Azoarcus sp. KH32C: one gene and its partner. The protein of the gene in region 1 interacts with the protein of each later gene in a pairwise test. Links are inferred from orthologs where the notes say so. Each region holds a gene or a part of one and is shown on either strand. Other genes may lie near its edges.

Region 1 (8,211 bases):
GCGAAAAGCTGTCTCCGTACGAGTGCGGTTTCGAGGCGTTCGAAGACGCGCGCATGAAGTTCGACGTGCGCTATTACCTCATCGCGATTCTTTTCATTCTGTTCGATCTCGAGATCGCCTTTCTGTTTCCGTGGGCGACAGTCTTCCAGGAATTCATTGCGGCCGGTCAGGTCGCCTGGTTCGTATTCGGTTCGGTAATGGTTTTTCTTGCCGTTCTGGTTATCGGCTATATCGTCGAGTGGAAAAACGGTGCGCTCGACTGGGAGTGATGCATGAGTATTGAGGGCGTCTTTCGCGAAGGATTTGTCACTACATCCCTGGATGCAGTGATTAACTGGACGCGTACTGGCTCGCTGTGGCCAATGACTTTCGGTCTTGCGTGCTGTGCGGTCGAAATGATTCATGCAGGCTGTTCGCGTTATGATCTTGACCGTTTCGGCGTTGTCTTCCGGCCCAGTCCGCGTCAGTCCGATCTGATGATCGTAGCAGGCACGCTCTGTAACAAGATGGCGCCTGCATTGCGCAAGGTTTACGAGCAGATGGCGGAACCCCGTTGGGTGATCTCGATGGGCTCCTGCGCCAATGGTGGCGGCTATTACCACTACTCGTATTCGGTGGTTCGGGGCTGCGACCGGATCGTTCCGGTTGATGTCTATGTGCCGGGCTGCCCCCCGACGGCCGAAGCGCTGCTCTACGGCATTATCCAGCTGCAAAACAAGATCAAGCGCACGAACACCATAGCGCGGTGATGGGTGGATTTATGAGTGCGAAGCTAGAACGTCTCGGTCAGGTCCTTCAGGAAGTCTTTGGTGACCGGCTGCGCTCCCTTGTTCTCGATCGCGGTGAAGTCACGATCGAGGTGTCTGCCGGTGATTATCTTGCCGTTGCGCAGGAGCTGAAGAATCATCCGGAGCTCGCCTTCGAGCAGCTGGTCGATCTCTCTGGTCTGGATTATTCCGCTTACGGAAATGCGCCTTGGGAAGGTCGGCGTTTTGCCGCGGCTGCGCATTTGCTCTCGGTTTCCAAGAACTGGCGCGTGCGTTTGCGTGCCTTTGCCGACGAAGACGAGTTTCCCGTGCTGGAGTCACTAGTCGGTATCTGGCCCAGTGCGAACTGGTATGAGCGCGAAACCTTCGATTTGTACGGCATCATGTTCAGCGGTCACCCCGATCTGCGTCGGATCTTGACGGACTATGGTTTCGTCGGTCATCCGTTCCGCAAGGATTTTCCGATTTCTGGTTACGTGGAAATGCGTTACGACCCTGAGCAGGGGCGTGTCGTTTATCAGCCTGTGACGATCGAGCCGCGTGAAAACACGCCGCGCATTGTTCGCGAAGACAATTACGGGGATGTCGGCCATGGCTGAGATTCGCAATTACACCATCAACTTTGGTCCGCAGCACCCGTCCGCGCACGGCGTGCTCCGTCTGGTGCTGGAACTCGATGGCGAAGTCGTCGAGCGTGCAGACCCGCATATCGGGCTGCTGCATCGTGGTACCGAAAAACTCGCCGAGACGCGTACCTGGATCCAGTCGGTCCCGTATATGGATCGACTCGACTACGTCTCGATGATGTGCAACGAGCACGCCTATTGCATGGCAATCGAGAAATTGCTCGGTCTCGAGGTGCCAATCCGCGCGCAATACATTCGCGTGATGTTCGATGAAATCACGCGGATCCTGAATCACCTTCTCGGTATCGGTACGCACGCGCTCGATATCGGTGCGATGACGATGGTGCTTTACACCTTCCGCGAGCGCGAGGATCTGCTCGACGTGTACGAGGCCGTTTCCGGGGCGCGTTTGCATGCCGCTTATTACCGGCCGGGCGGTGTATATCGCGATTTGCCGGACCGCATGCCGCAGTATCAGGTCAACAAGTTCAAGAACGCGAAGACGGTTCAAGAACTCAATGAAAGCCGGCAGGGTTCCATGCTGGATTTTCTTGAGGACTTCACCAACCGTTTCGACGGCTATTGCGACGAGTATGAAACTCTGCTCACCGACAACCGGATCTGGAAGCAGCGTACGGTCGGGATCGGTGTCGTTTCGCCGGAGCAGGCGAAGGCGCTCGGTTTCACCGGAGTCATGCTTCGGGGTTCGGGCGTGGCCTGGGATCTGCGTCGCAAGCAGCCGTACGAAGTTTACGATCAGGTAGATTTCGATGTGCCCCTCGGCAAAAACGGGGACTGCTACGACCGCTATCTGTGCCGTATGGAAGAGATGCGTCAATCGAACCGCATCATCAAGCAATGCATCGCTTGGTTGCGCGCGAATCCCGGGCCGGTTATTGCCGATAATCACAAGGTTGCACCGCCGCCGCGCGAACGCATGAAAGCCAACATGGAAGAGCTGATTCACCACTTCAAGCTCTTCACCGAAGGGATGCATGTGCCGAAGGGCGAGGTCTATTCGGCAGTGGAGCATCCGAAGGGTGAATTCGGTGTTTATGCGGTTTCCGATGGCGCGAACAAGCCGTATCGCCTGAAGTTGCGTGCGCCTGGATTTGCGCACCTGGCAGCGATGGACGAAATGGCACGGGGCCACATGATCGCCGACGTGGTCGCCATCATCGGAACGATGGATATCGTGTTCGGCGAAATCGATCGCTGAACGCAGCGAACTTAAGAACATCGGCAGGCAACGCGGGAAGACGAGTACGAAATGCTGAGTCAGGAATCGCTACAACAGATTGATCGCGAGATCGCCAAGTATCCACCGGATCAAAAGCAGTCTGCGTGCATGTCAGCGCTGCGCATTGCGCAGGTCGAAAAAGGCTGGCTTCCGAAGGACGTCATCGAATTTGTCGCCGGGTATCTCGGGATGCCTGCGATTGCTGCGTTCGAAGTCGCCAGTTTCTACAACATGTACGACCTCGAACCCGTCGGCCGCCACAAGATCACGGTGTGCACCAATTTGCCCTGTGCGCTATCGGGCGGGGTGCATGCGGCAACGTATCTCAAGGAAAAGCTGGGTATCGATTTCAACGAGACGACGGCCGACGGCATGTTTACGCTGAAAGAAGGCGAGTGCATGGGGGCCTGTGGCGATGCGCCGGTGTTGCTGGTCAATAACCATCGCATGTGCAGCTGGATGACTAAGGAAAAGATCGACCAGATGCTGGCGGAGCTGGAAAGCAAATGAGCGCAGGCGGACTGATTCTCGCCGGACTGGACGGCGATCGTACTTGGGGGCTTCAGGATTATGTTGCGCGCGGGGGCTATTCGGCGCTGCGCAAGATAATCGACGAAAAGATTGCGCCGGAAGCCATCATTGCGGAACTGAAGGCGTCGTCGCTGCGCGGGCGCGGTGGCGCCGGGTTTCCCACCGGCCTCAAGTGGAGCTTCATGCCGCGTTCCTTCCCCGGGGCGAAGTACCTTTGCTGTAACTCCGACGAAGGTGAACCGGGCACGTTCAAGGACCGAGATATCCTGCGCTACAACCCCCATACGGTTATCGAGGGGATGACGATCGCGGCCTATGCAATGGGCTGCGAGCGCGGATACAACTACATTCACGGCGAAATTTTCGAAGTTTACCAACGCTTCGAAGAGGCGCTCGCTGAGGCGCGCGAAGCCGGGTTGCTCGGAAAGAATATCCTGGGTTCCGAATTCTCCTTTGATCTGTTTGCACACCACGGTTACGGCGCATATATCTGCGGCGAAGAAACCGCGTTGCTGGAGTCGATCGAAGGCAAGAAGGGACAGCCGCGATTCAAGCCCCCGTTCCCCGCGAGCTATGGTCTGTATGGCAAGCCGACCACGATCAACAACACCGAGACTTTTGCGTCGGTGCCGTTCATCGTGAATATGGGTGGCGAAGGCTTCCTGAATCTCGGCAAGCCGAATAACGGCGGTACCAAGCTTTTCTCCGTTTCCGGTCACGTCAATCGACCCGGGAATTACGAAGTGGCGATGGGTACTCCCTTTGCCGAGCTGCTCGAAATGGCAGGCGGCATGCGTGGCGGCCGCAAGTTGAAGGCGGTCATTCCCGGTGGTTCGTCTGCGCCCGTGGTTCCCGGTAGCGTCATGATGGACTGTACGATGGACTACGACTCGATCTCGAAAGCTGGGTCGATGCTTGGCTCCGGAGCGGTCATCGTCATGGACGAGACCACCTGCATGGTGAAGGCGCTCGAACGGCTGTCGTATTTCTACTTCGAAGAATCCTGCGGACAATGTACGCCTTGCCGTGAGGGCACCGGCTGGCTGTACCGCGTCGTCCATCGGATCGAGAACGGTCTTGGCCGTTCCGACGATCTGGATCTTCTGAATTCCGTTACTGGAAACATCATGGGTCGCACGATTTGCGCGCTCGGTGACGCTGCGTCGATGCCCGTCCAGAGCTTCGTGAAGCATTTCGGCGACGAATTCCAGTACCACATCGAAAACAAGAAATGTCTAGTGCCTCCCGAAGTTCAACATTCGGGCAGCCAAATCTACGTGAGACCGTGATGCTAGAGATCGAAATCGACGGCAAGCAGGTGACGGTCGAGGATGGCAGCACCATCATGGATGCTGCTACCAAGACCGGTGCTTTCATCCCGCACTTCTGTTATCACAAGAAACTCTCGATTGCCGCCAATTGCCGTATGTGCTTGGTGCAGGTTGAGAAGGCGCCGAAGCCGCTGCCGGCCTGCGCGACCCCCGTCACCAATGGCATGAAGGTCTGGACGAGGTCGGAACAGGCGATCAAGGCACAAAAGGGCGTCATGGAGTTTCTGCTGGTCAACCATCCGCTCGACTGTCCGATCTGTGACCAAGGTGGTGAGTGCCAGCTTCAGGATTTGGCAGTTGGCTACGGTGGCAGCCAGTCGCGTTACCAGGAAGAGAAGCGCGTCGTTCTCAGTAAGAACTTGGGGCCGCTCGTCGCCACGGACATGACTCGCTGCATCAATTGCACGCGCTGTGTTCGTTTCACGACAGAAATCGCCGGTGAAATGGAACTGGGCCAGGCGTTTCGCGGAGAGCATGCGGAAATCATGCCGTTCGTCGAGCGGACGGTCGATTCCGAACTTTCCGGAAATATCATCGATCTGTGCCCGGTCGGTGCACTGACGTCGAAGCCGTTCCGCTTCGCCGCGCGGACGTGGGAGTTGTCCCGCCGCAAGTCTGTCAGCCCGCATGATTCGCTGGGGGCGAATCTGATCGTTCAGGTTAAGCACGATGCGGTGAAACGCGTTCTGCCTCTCGAAAACGAAGAGGTGAACGAGTGCTGGCTCACGGACAAGGATCGCTTTTCGTATGAAGGGCTTAGCAGCGACGACCGGCTGACTGTTCCCATGCTCAAGGAAGGTGGGGCGTGGAAGCAGACCGATTGGCAGACTGCGCTCGAGTTCGTTGCAAACGGGCTGCGGAAGACCAGCAAGGAAAATGGACCTGGCGCAATCGGTGCGTTGGCATCGCCGCATTCCACGCTTGAGGAACTGCATCTCCTGCAGAAGTTTACTCGCGCGATCGGCTCGGACCACGTGGATTTCCGTCTGCGCCAGAGTGATTTCCGCGCGGACGGATACCGCGAAGGCGTCCCGTCGCTCGGCATGTCGATCGCAGACGTCTCGAGCCTGAGTCGCTTGCTGGTCATTGGAAGTTTCCTGCGCAAGGACGCGCCGCTCCTCTGTCAGCGTGTTCGACAAGCCGCGAAGCGTGGGCTCGAAGTGAGTGCGGTCGATTCGGCGGCTGATGATTGGAAGCTACCGGTCCGGAATCGTGCTGTGGTCGCTCCGTCTGCAATCGTTACGACGCTTCTCGAGGTTCTTTCCGCGCTTGCGAGCGAAAAGGGCGTGCCGGTCTCCGAGGAGTTTGCCGGACAGTTGCCGTCGGTAATCGGCGACGAAGCGCGCGCAATCGCACGCAGTCTGTCCAGCGGTCGCAAGTCTGCTGTTTGGCTCGGCAATCTGGTGGTGCAGAGTGAGAATGCAGCCGACATCCAGCTGGTCGCGCAGGAGATTGCGCGCGTTGCTGGTGCGAGTTATGGCGTGATCGGCGAGGCTGCGAACAGCGTGGGTGGATATTTGGTTAAGGCTCATCCGCTTGTCGGCGGGCTGAATGCGCGCCAAATGCTGGAACAGCCCCGGAAGGCCTACCTGCTTTTGAACGCCGAACCGGACATGGATTTCGCGGACCCCGTTGCAGCGATGGCGGCCCTTGGCTCGGCGCCCTTGGTTGTGGCGATGACGGCGTTCAAGTCGGCTTCGCTGCTCGCGACGGCGGACGTTCTGCTCCCGGTGGCTCCTTTCACCGAAACGTCGGGCACATTTGTGAATTGCGAAGGCCGTGCCCAGAATTTCCACGCGGTTGCTCGTCCCCTTGGCGAGACCCGACCGGCATGGAAGGTCCTTCGTGTGCTCGGCAACCTGTTCAAGTTCGACGGGTTCGAGCAGAACGACTCCGAAGCCGTCGCCGCCGAGGTCCTTGGTGAAGAAATCGCTTCGCGCTTGTCGAGCCGCATCTCCGGTTTGTCGTTAGCGCCCGCTGCCTCCGCTTCTGCCGGGCTGGAGCGCGTCAGTGACGTGCCGATGTATGCCGCCGACCCCCTGGTCCGCCGCGCAGTCTCGTTGCAGAAGACCAGAGATGCCAAGGCCGCCCCGGTTCGCGCGAGCGCTTCGACGTTGAGCGCACTGGGTATCGACGCTGGCGCGCGCGTTCGTGTGAGGCAAGGTGGTGCGGCCGTGGAGTGCAAGGTCGTTGCCGATGATTCGGTTGCTGCCAACTGCGTCCGAATCGCTGCTGCTCATCCTGAGACTGTTGCGCTGGGCGCGATGTGCGGCCAGATCAGCCTGGAGCGAATCTAATGGAAGCGTTGCTTGAACCGGTATCACAGTTTTTCGGCCCAACCTGGCCGCTGGTGTGGACCCTCGCCAAGATCGTGGCCGTTGTCGCTCCGCTGATGATCGGCGTCGCGTATCTGACCCTTGCCGAGCGAAAGGTGATCGGCTACATGCAGGTCCGGATCGGTCCAAACCGAGTTGGTCCGAAAGGGCTGCTGCAGCCGATGGCGGACGGCATCAAGCTGCTCCTTAAGGAAATCATCGTTCCGTCGGGCGCGAGCAAGGGCTTGTTCATTGTCGGGCCGATCATGGCCATTGCCCCGTCGCTGGCTGCTTGGGTTGTGGTTCCGTTCGGTGACGGGCTGGTGCTTTCGAATCTTAACGCCGGCTTGTTGTTCCTGATGGCGATCACGTCGATGGAAGTCTACGGCGTCATCATCGCCGGGTGGGCGTCGAACTCGAAGTACGCGTTTCTCGGGTCGATGCGCGCGGCGGCACAAATGGTGTCGTACGAAGTGGCGATGGGCTTCGCACTGATTTGCGTGCTGATGGTCTCCGCGAGTCTCAATCTCTCCGACATAGTGAATTCGCAAGGGCATGGCCGATTCGCCGACATGGGTTTTTCGATCCTGTCGTGGAACTGGCTGCCGATGTTCCCGATGTTCGTGGTTTATCTGATCTCGGGTATCGCCGAGACCAACCGTGCGCCGTTCGACGTCGTCGAAGGCGAATCCGAAATCGTTGCCGGCCACATGGTCGAGTATTCGGGAATGGCGTTCGCGCTGTTCTTCCTCGCCGAGTACGCGAATATGTTCCTCGTGTCGGCAATGACCTCGACGCTCTTCCTGGGCGGGTGGCTGTCGCCGTTCAGCGCATTCCCCGACGGGTTCCTGTGGCTGGCGCTCAAGACTGCGTTCATCTTGTTCCTGTTTCTGTGGGCTCGAGCGACATTTCCGCGTTTCCGGTACGACCACATCATGCGGTTGGGCTGGAAGGTATTCATTCCTATCACCCTGGTTTGGGTGCTCGTGGTGACGGTGTGGATGATGTCCCCGCTGTCGATCTGGAAGTGAGGGGCCTTTGATGGGTGCGAAGGATTACATCGGTAGCCTGTTCCTCAAGGAACTGATTAAGGGCATGGCGCTTACGGGGCGACACCTGTTTGCGCGAAAAATTACGGTCCAGTTTCCGGAAGAGAAGACTCCTCAGAGTTCTCGTTTCCGTGGGCTGCACGCCTTGCGTCGCTACCCGAACGGCGAGGAGCGCTGCATCGCGTGCAAGCTGTGCGAAGCGATTTGTCCGGCGATGGCCATCACGATCGAATCGGATCAGCGGGACGACGGTTCGCGGCGTACGACACGGTATGACATCGATCTGACGAAATGCATCTTCTGCGGCTTCTGCGAAGAGGCTTGCCCGGTGGATGCGATCGTCGAGACGCGT
Region 2 (6,366 bases), on another replicon or contig:
GTCCATGAAGCTCTGGCCCTGGCCGGGGCTGACGCGCGATTCGAAGCCGCGGCCGGCGATCGTCAGCGCGAAGGTGCCCTGCGTCTCCTCACAGGCGCGCACGCAGCGGTTGCAGACGATGCATTTCGACGGGTCGTAAGCGAAGTAGGGGTTGGAGGTGTCGAGGGGGGCGCGGCTGGCGGCGTCGAAGTGGTTCTTGTTCTGGATACTGCTCGGCGCGGTGTAGCGCACTTCGCGCAGGCCGACGACGCCGGCCATGTCCTGCAGTTCGCAGTTGCCGTTGGAGGGGCAGGTGAGGCAGTCGAGCGGGTGGTCGGAGATGTAGAGCTCCATGACGCCGCGACGCAGATCGGCGAGCTTGGGCGTCTGCGTGCGCACGACCATGCCGGGCTCGACTGGCGTCGTGCAGGAGGACGGGTAGCCGCGGCGGCCTTCGATCTCGACGGCGCACAAGCGGCACGAGCCGAAGGGTTCGATGCTGTCGGTGGCGCAGAGCTTGGGGATCGCGATGTCCATTTCCTGGGCGGCGCGCATCACCGAGGTGCCAGCCGGCACCGTGATCTCGACGCCGTCGATCGTCAGGCTGACCATCTCGGCGGATTCGCGCTTGGGGGTGCCGTAGTCCGTGTCGCGGGGGAGGGACATGTTATTGCTCCTCGGCGGGGCTTCAGGCCGCCGCCTGCTTGTCGGCGCGCGGGACGCCGAAGTCTTCGGGGAAGTGGGTCAGCGCGGACTGCACCGGGTAGGGCGCCATGCCGCCGAGTGCACACAGCGATCCGGCGAGCATCGTGTCGCACAGCGAGCCGAGCAGCGCGATGTTCTTCGCACGCTCCTCGCCGGCGATGATGCGGTCGATGACTTCGACGCCGCGCGTCGAGCCGATGCGGCAGGGTGTGCATTTGCCGCAGGATTCGACGGCGCAGAATTCCATCGCATAGCGGGCCATCGCGGCCATGTCGACGGTGTCGTCGAAGGCGACGATGCCGCCGTGGCCGATCATTGCGCCGATGCCGACGTAGGCTTCGTAGTCGAGCGGCACGTCGAACTGCGACTCGGGGACGTAGGCGCCGAGCGGGCCGCCGACCTGCACGGCGCGGATCGGCCGTCCGCTCGCGGAACCGCCGCCGTAGTCGTACAGGAGCTCGCGCAGCGTGAGTCCGAACGCGCACTCGAAGAGCCCGGTGCGCTTGAGGTTGCCGGCGAGCTGGAAGGGCAGCGTGCCGCGCGAGCGGCCCATGCCGTAGTCGCGGTAGAAGGCCGCGCCGCGCGAGAGGATCACCGGCACCGACGCGAAGCTCATGACGTTGTTGATGACCGTCGGTTTGCCGAAGAGGCCCGCGATCGCCGGCAGCGGCGGCTTCGCGCGCACCGTGCCGCGCTTGCCTTCGAGGCTCTCGAGCATCGAGGTCTCTTCGCCGCAGATATAGGCGCCGGCGCCCATGCGGACTTCGAGTTCGAAGGCCTTGCCAGAGCCCATGACGTCGGGGCCGAGGTAGCCCGCGTCGCGCGCGCAGCCGATCGCCGCCTGCAGCGTGCGGAAGGCATGCGGATATTCCGAACGCAGGTAGATGTAGCCTTGGGTCGCGCCGACCGCGATGGCGGCGATCGTCATGCCCTCGATCAGGCAGTAGGGATCGCCTTCCATCAGCATGCGGTCCGAGAAAGTCCCCGAATCGCCCTCGTCGGCGTTGCAGACGACGTACTTGCGGTCGGCCGCGGCGTCGAGCACGGTGCGCCATTTGATGCCGGTCGGGAAGGCGGCGCCGCCGCGGCCGCGCAGGCCGGAGTCGGTGACTTGGGCGACCGTCTCCGCGCCGGATTGCGCGAGTGCGCGGGCAAGGCCTTCGAAGCCGCCGTACGAGCGGTAGTCGTCGAGCGACAGCGGGTCGGTCAGTCCGACGCGCGCGAAGGTCAGGCGCTGCTGGCCGACGAACCAGGGCTGGTGTTTGACACAGCCGATCGCGAGCGGGTGGGCGGCGCCGGCGAGGAAGTCCGCCGCGAAGAGCCCGGGTACGTCGTCGGGCTGCACCGGCCCGTAGGCGACTCGGCCGGCCGGCGTTTCGACCTCGACGAGCGGTTCGAGCCAGAACATGCCGCGCGAGCCGTTGCGCACGAGAGTGACGTCGAGGCCGCGCCGTGTGGCTTCCGCAGCGATCGCGCGGGCGACGCGTTCGGCGCCGAGTGAGAGGGCGGTCGAGTCGATCGGCACGTAGATGCGGGTGCTCATACTTCCTCCCGGACGGCACGCAGCGCGGCGATCTCGGCGTCGAAACGCTGGGCGTCGACGCGGCCGACGATCTCGTCGTCGATGCGGATCGCGGGCGAACAGGCGCAGTTGCCGAGGCAGTACACCGGTTCGAGCGTGACGGCGCCGTCGCCGGTGGTTTCATGAAAGTCGACGCCGAGGCTCGCCTTGGCGTGCTCTTCGAGCGCCACCGCGCCCATCGAACGGCAGGACTCGGCGCGGCAGACCTGGACGACGTGGCGACCGGCGGGGCGGGTGCGGAAGTGGTGGTAGAAGCTGATGACGCCATGCACTTCGGCGCGGCTCAGGCGCAGGGCGGTGGCGATGGTCGGGACCGCGTCGTCCGGCACCCAGCCGATTTCGTCCTGGATCGCATGCAGGATCGGCAGCAGTGCGCCGGGCAGCGTGCGGCGCTGGTCGACGATGCGCTGGATTCTTGCCGCGGTGGTTTCGTCCGCCATGAGGGGTCTCCGTTGGGGGGAACCGATCGGAGCGCGAGGCGGCTCATGGAGGGAGGGAGGGTGAGACGGCTGGCGTCATCCGATCGGGTGACCGGAGCTTAGGCGCCCGCCATGACGAGGGAAACCGAGAAATTTTGCAGGCATATTCGGTTTTTCCGAACACGGCTGTACGGGGCGCGAGGTGCGCCATGCGCGTGACACTGTGTCCCGCCGAAAACCTTGTGAAGCGCGCAGTGCCTTGGTTTTCGGGGCTGGCGGGGCAGTGGCCCGGAGCTTGCTGTGGATGCCGCAGACCTCTCCGACTCCGGAACCCCGATGACCATCGCTTCGTTCGCCTCCCCGATGTCCGCGTCCGCCGTCGCCATGGTGGATGCGCCGGCGCGGCTGCACCTCGGCTTCCTCGATCCCAGCGCCTCGCTCGGCCGTCGCTTCGCGAGCCTCGGCCTCGTCATCAACGGAATGAGCACGCAGGTGAGCGTTTCGGCGTCGGAATGCGACGCGATCGAGGTGCCGGCCGACTGCGGCAATGAGGTCCGGGAGCGGCTCGCACGGCACCTCGCGGCGCTGCGGACCGAGACCGGCATGCTGGCGCCGCTGCACGTCGTGTTGCATCGCAGCCCCCCCGCACACGCTGGCTTCGGCTCCGGGACGCAACTCGCGCTGGCGCTGGGGCGCGCGTTCAGCGCCTGCCATCGGCTCGATCTGGAAACCCGCCGCATCGCCGCGCTGCTCGCCCGCGGTGGGCGTTCGGGCGTGGGCATCGCCGGATTCGACCGCGGCGGTCTGTTGCTCGACGGCGGGCCGGGCGTCGAAGGGGCGACGCCCCCGCTGCTCGCGCGCATGGCGTTTCCACAGGCTTGGCGCGTGCTGCTGGTGCTCGACGAGCAACGCGACGGGCTGCACGGCGCCGAGGAACGCGTCGCGATGGAACGCCTCGCGCCCTTCCCGCGTGAGCTTGCCGCGGAACTGTGCCACCAGGTGCTGATGCGCGTGCTGCCCGGCGCAATGGAAAGCGACTTCGAGCCCTTCGCCGAGGGCGTATCGACGCTGCAGCGGCTCATCGGCGACTACTTCGCGCCGGCCCAGGGGGGCTCGATGTACACGAGCCCGGCCGTCGAGCGGGTGCTCGAATGGATCCGCCCGCGCTATTGCGCCGGCATCGGACAGAGCTCGTGGGGGCCGACCGGCTTCGCGATCCTGCCGACGGCTGCGCGCGCCGCCGAAATCATCGCCGCCGCGCGCGCAGCCGGTGTCGTCGATCCGGCGCTGCGCCTCGTGGTCGTCGCCGGGCGTAACCACGGCGCCCAGCTCGACGACCGACCGTCTTCTCCTTGGGGCGGCTGCGGAAGCGCCTGATCGCGCTTCCGGCCGTTCCCTTTTTCTCTTTCAACGATCTTCCTTCGCCCACGGACGGAATCCATGTCAGCCCGATACATCCTCCACATGTTCACCCCCTCCGGCCAGATGAGCCCCTTCGACATCAATATGGCGGTCGATGCCGGCTATGACGTGGTCGTGCCGTACTGCCGCGTGACGGCCGAGGAGATCCGCGGCCTGACGCAGGACGCGATCTTTTCGCGCGGGCCGAAGGGGGTGAAGGCGACCGGCATCTTCATCGGCGGGCGCAACGTGATCGCCGCCTCCGACATGCTCGAGACCGCCCGCGCCGCGATGGTGCCGCCCTTCGAGGTGTCGGTGATGGCCGATCCGAGCGGCTCCTACACGACCGCGGCGGCGCTCGTCGCCTGCGTCGAGCAGCAGCTGAAGCGTGCGCACGATACGGGCTTCGCCGGCAAGCGCGTGCTGGTGCTCGGCGGCACGGGAACGGTCGGACGCATCGCCGGCGTGCTTGCGGCGGGGCTCGGGGCCGAGGTGTTGCTCGGCCACCATGCGAAGCTGTCCTCGGCGGAGGCCGCCGCCGCCGAGACCGGCGCGCGTTTCGACTGTCGGCTCGCCGGCGCCGATGCGAGTACGCCTGAGGCGCGCCGCGCGGCACTCGCCGCGGCCGACGTCGTCTTCGCAGCGTCCGTTGCGGGTGTCCAGGTCGTCACCGATGCGGAGCGCGCCGCGGCCGCCCGGCTGCTCGTCGCGGCCGACGTCAATGCGGTGCCGCCCGAAGGCATCGCCGGGGTCGGCGTGATGGACGACGGCAAGCCGCTGCCCGAAGGCCGTGGCGTGGGCATCGGCGCGCTGGCGATCGGCAACGTCAAGTACCAGACCGAGCATCGGCTGCTGCGCATGATGCGCGAGGCGGACAAGCCGGTCTATCTCGGCTTCCGCGAGGCCTTCGCGATGGCGCGTGAGGTCGTCGCCGAGAAGGCCGCCCGCTGACGTAGGAGGAAACATCATGTCCCCGCTGCTCGCCGTCGCCGCGCTGTCTGCGCGGATGCTTGCCGAGGTCGCTCGCGGTAGCGGCTATCGCGCCATCGCGCTGGATCTCTTCGGCGACCGCGATACACGGCGCGCAGCGGAGGCGTGGTTTCCGATCGGCGAAACGGCGCGCCTCGCGATCGATGGCGAAGCGCTGATCGACGCCTTGCGGCGGTCGCGCGCGGCGGGCGCCGAAGCCTGGGTCGCCGGCAGCGGCTTCGACGGATGTCCGGAGCTGCTGGCGGCGGGAGCCGAAGTGCTGCCGCTTGCCGGCAACACCGCGGAAGTGGTCGCACGCGTGCGCGATCCGGCGCTGTTCTTCGGCCGCCTCGCGGCGCTCGGCATCCCGCATCCGGAGACCCGTTCCGACTGTCCTCCATCGCCGTTCGGCTGGCTGCGCAAGAACGCGGCGAGCAGCGGCGGGTGGGGCGTGTGGCGGGCGCGTCCTGATGACGACGCGGATGCGGGCTCCCGCGTCTATTACCAGCGCATCGCCGCCGGCGTGCCGATGTCGGCCCTGTTCGTCGCCGACGGTCGCCGCAGCCGGCTCCTCGGCGTCAATCGCCAGACCGTGCGCCCGCTCGGCGAGCGCCCTTTCGTGTTCCGCGGCTGCATCGGCCCGGTGCGTGTCGCGCCGGTCGTCCTCAGTGCGCTGGAGACGATGCTCGATGCGCTTGCGGCCGAATTCGGCCTGCGCGGCTTGAATGGCCTCGATTTCATGCTCGATGACGAAGAGATCCGCGTGATCGAGCTCAATCCGCGGCCGCCCGCGACCATCGCCTTGTACCGTCACGCGCTGGCGGGCGGATTGCTGCGGGTTCACGTCGAAGCGAGCCTCTCTGGTCGCTTGCCCGGGCCCGAGCTCCTTGCCGGTTCCGAGCGCCCGCGTGGTTTCGAGACCCTCTTCGCGAAGCGGGCCTGTGAGGTCGGCGCGCGGGCATCCGATGCGCTCGCGCAGCGGACGTGGTGCCACGACCTGCCGGCAAGCGGCACGCGCATCGCGCGCGGCGAGCCGCTGTGCACGGTGTCGGCGGTGGGCGATACGGTGGCCGAAGTCGAGGCGCAGCTCCTGCGGCGCCGTCAACAGATTCCCTTCCTGATGGAGCAGGTCGATGAACGAAGCAGCGAAGGTGCTCGCCTCCGAGCGCTCGAGTATCAATGAACTGGCGGCCCCGCTCGTCGCGCGGCTGACCGGCCGCGCGGCCGAGTGGCGGCTCGACGTGCAGCATACGGAGACCGGCGTCACGATCGTCGATGCCGGCATCGGCACGCGCGGCAGCGTCGCGGCAG

Evidence for each region.
Region 2: the proteins of nuoG (region 1) and AZKH_RS24200 interact in binary tests that used the Escherichia coli proteins (3 or more experiments, as listed by UniProt). The link is inferred for Azoarcus sp. KH32C from one-to-one orthologs.

What each region holds. Positions count from the first base shown.
Region 1 is NC_020516.1:3,434,072-3,442,282, reverse strand. The notes cover bases 4,053-7,122. They hold nuoG (NADH-quinone oxidoreductase subunit NuoG), read left to right. Parts: upstream 4,053-4,452; coding sequence 4,453-6,792; downstream 6,793-7,122. Other genes in these bases: nuoH (NADH-quinone oxidoreductase subunit NuoH), read left to right, coding at 6,792-7,122; nuoF (NADH-quinone oxidoreductase subunit NuoF), read left to right, coding at 4,053-4,453. Also shown: ndhC (NADH-quinone oxidoreductase subunit A), read left to right, coding at 1-269; AZKH_RS27310 (NADH-quinone oxidoreductase subunit B family protein), read left to right, coding at 273-749; AZKH_RS15160 (NADH-quinone oxidoreductase subunit C), read left to right, coding at 761-1,366; AZKH_RS15155 (NADH-quinone oxidoreductase subunit D), read left to right, coding at 1,359-2,612; NADH-quinone oxidoreductase subunit NuoE, read left to right, coding at 2,664-3,143; more of nuoF, read left to right, coding at 3,140-4,052; more of nuoH, read left to right, coding at 7,123-7,841; NADH-quinone oxidoreductase subunit NuoI, read left to right, coding at 7,852-8,211. UniProt on the Escherichia coli protein: NDH-1 shuttles electrons from NADH, via FMN and iron-sulfur (Fe-S) centers, to quinones in the respiratory chain. The immediate electron acceptor for the enzyme in this species is believed to be ubiquinone.
Region 2 is NC_020548.1:297,462-303,827, reverse strand. What follows is about bases 966-3,659. They hold AZKH_RS24200 (formate dehydrogenase subunit gamma), read right to left. Parts: upstream 2,707-3,659; coding sequence 2,224-2,706; downstream 966-2,223. Other genes in these bases: AZKH_RS24195 (beta-ribofuranosylaminobenzene 5'-phosphate synthase family protein), read left to right, coding at 3,022-3,659; AZKH_RS24205 (NADH-quinone oxidoreductase subunit NuoF), read right to left, coding at 966-2,227. Also shown: fdhF (formate dehydrogenase subunit alpha), read right to left, coding at 1-645; more of AZKH_RS24205, read right to left, coding at 668-965; more of AZKH_RS24195, read left to right, coding at 3,660-4,062; AZKH_RS24190 (NAD(P)-dependent methylenetetrahydromethanopterin dehydrogenase), read left to right, coding at 4,126-5,037; AZKH_RS24185 (ATP-grasp domain-containing protein), read left to right, coding at 5,054-6,238; mch (methenyltetrahydromethanopterin cyclohydrolase), read left to right, coding at 6,189-6,366. UniProt on the Escherichia coli protein: NDH-1 shuttles electrons from NADH, via FMN and iron-sulfur (Fe-S) centers, to quinones in the respiratory chain. The immediate electron acceptor for the enzyme in this species is believed to be ubiquinone.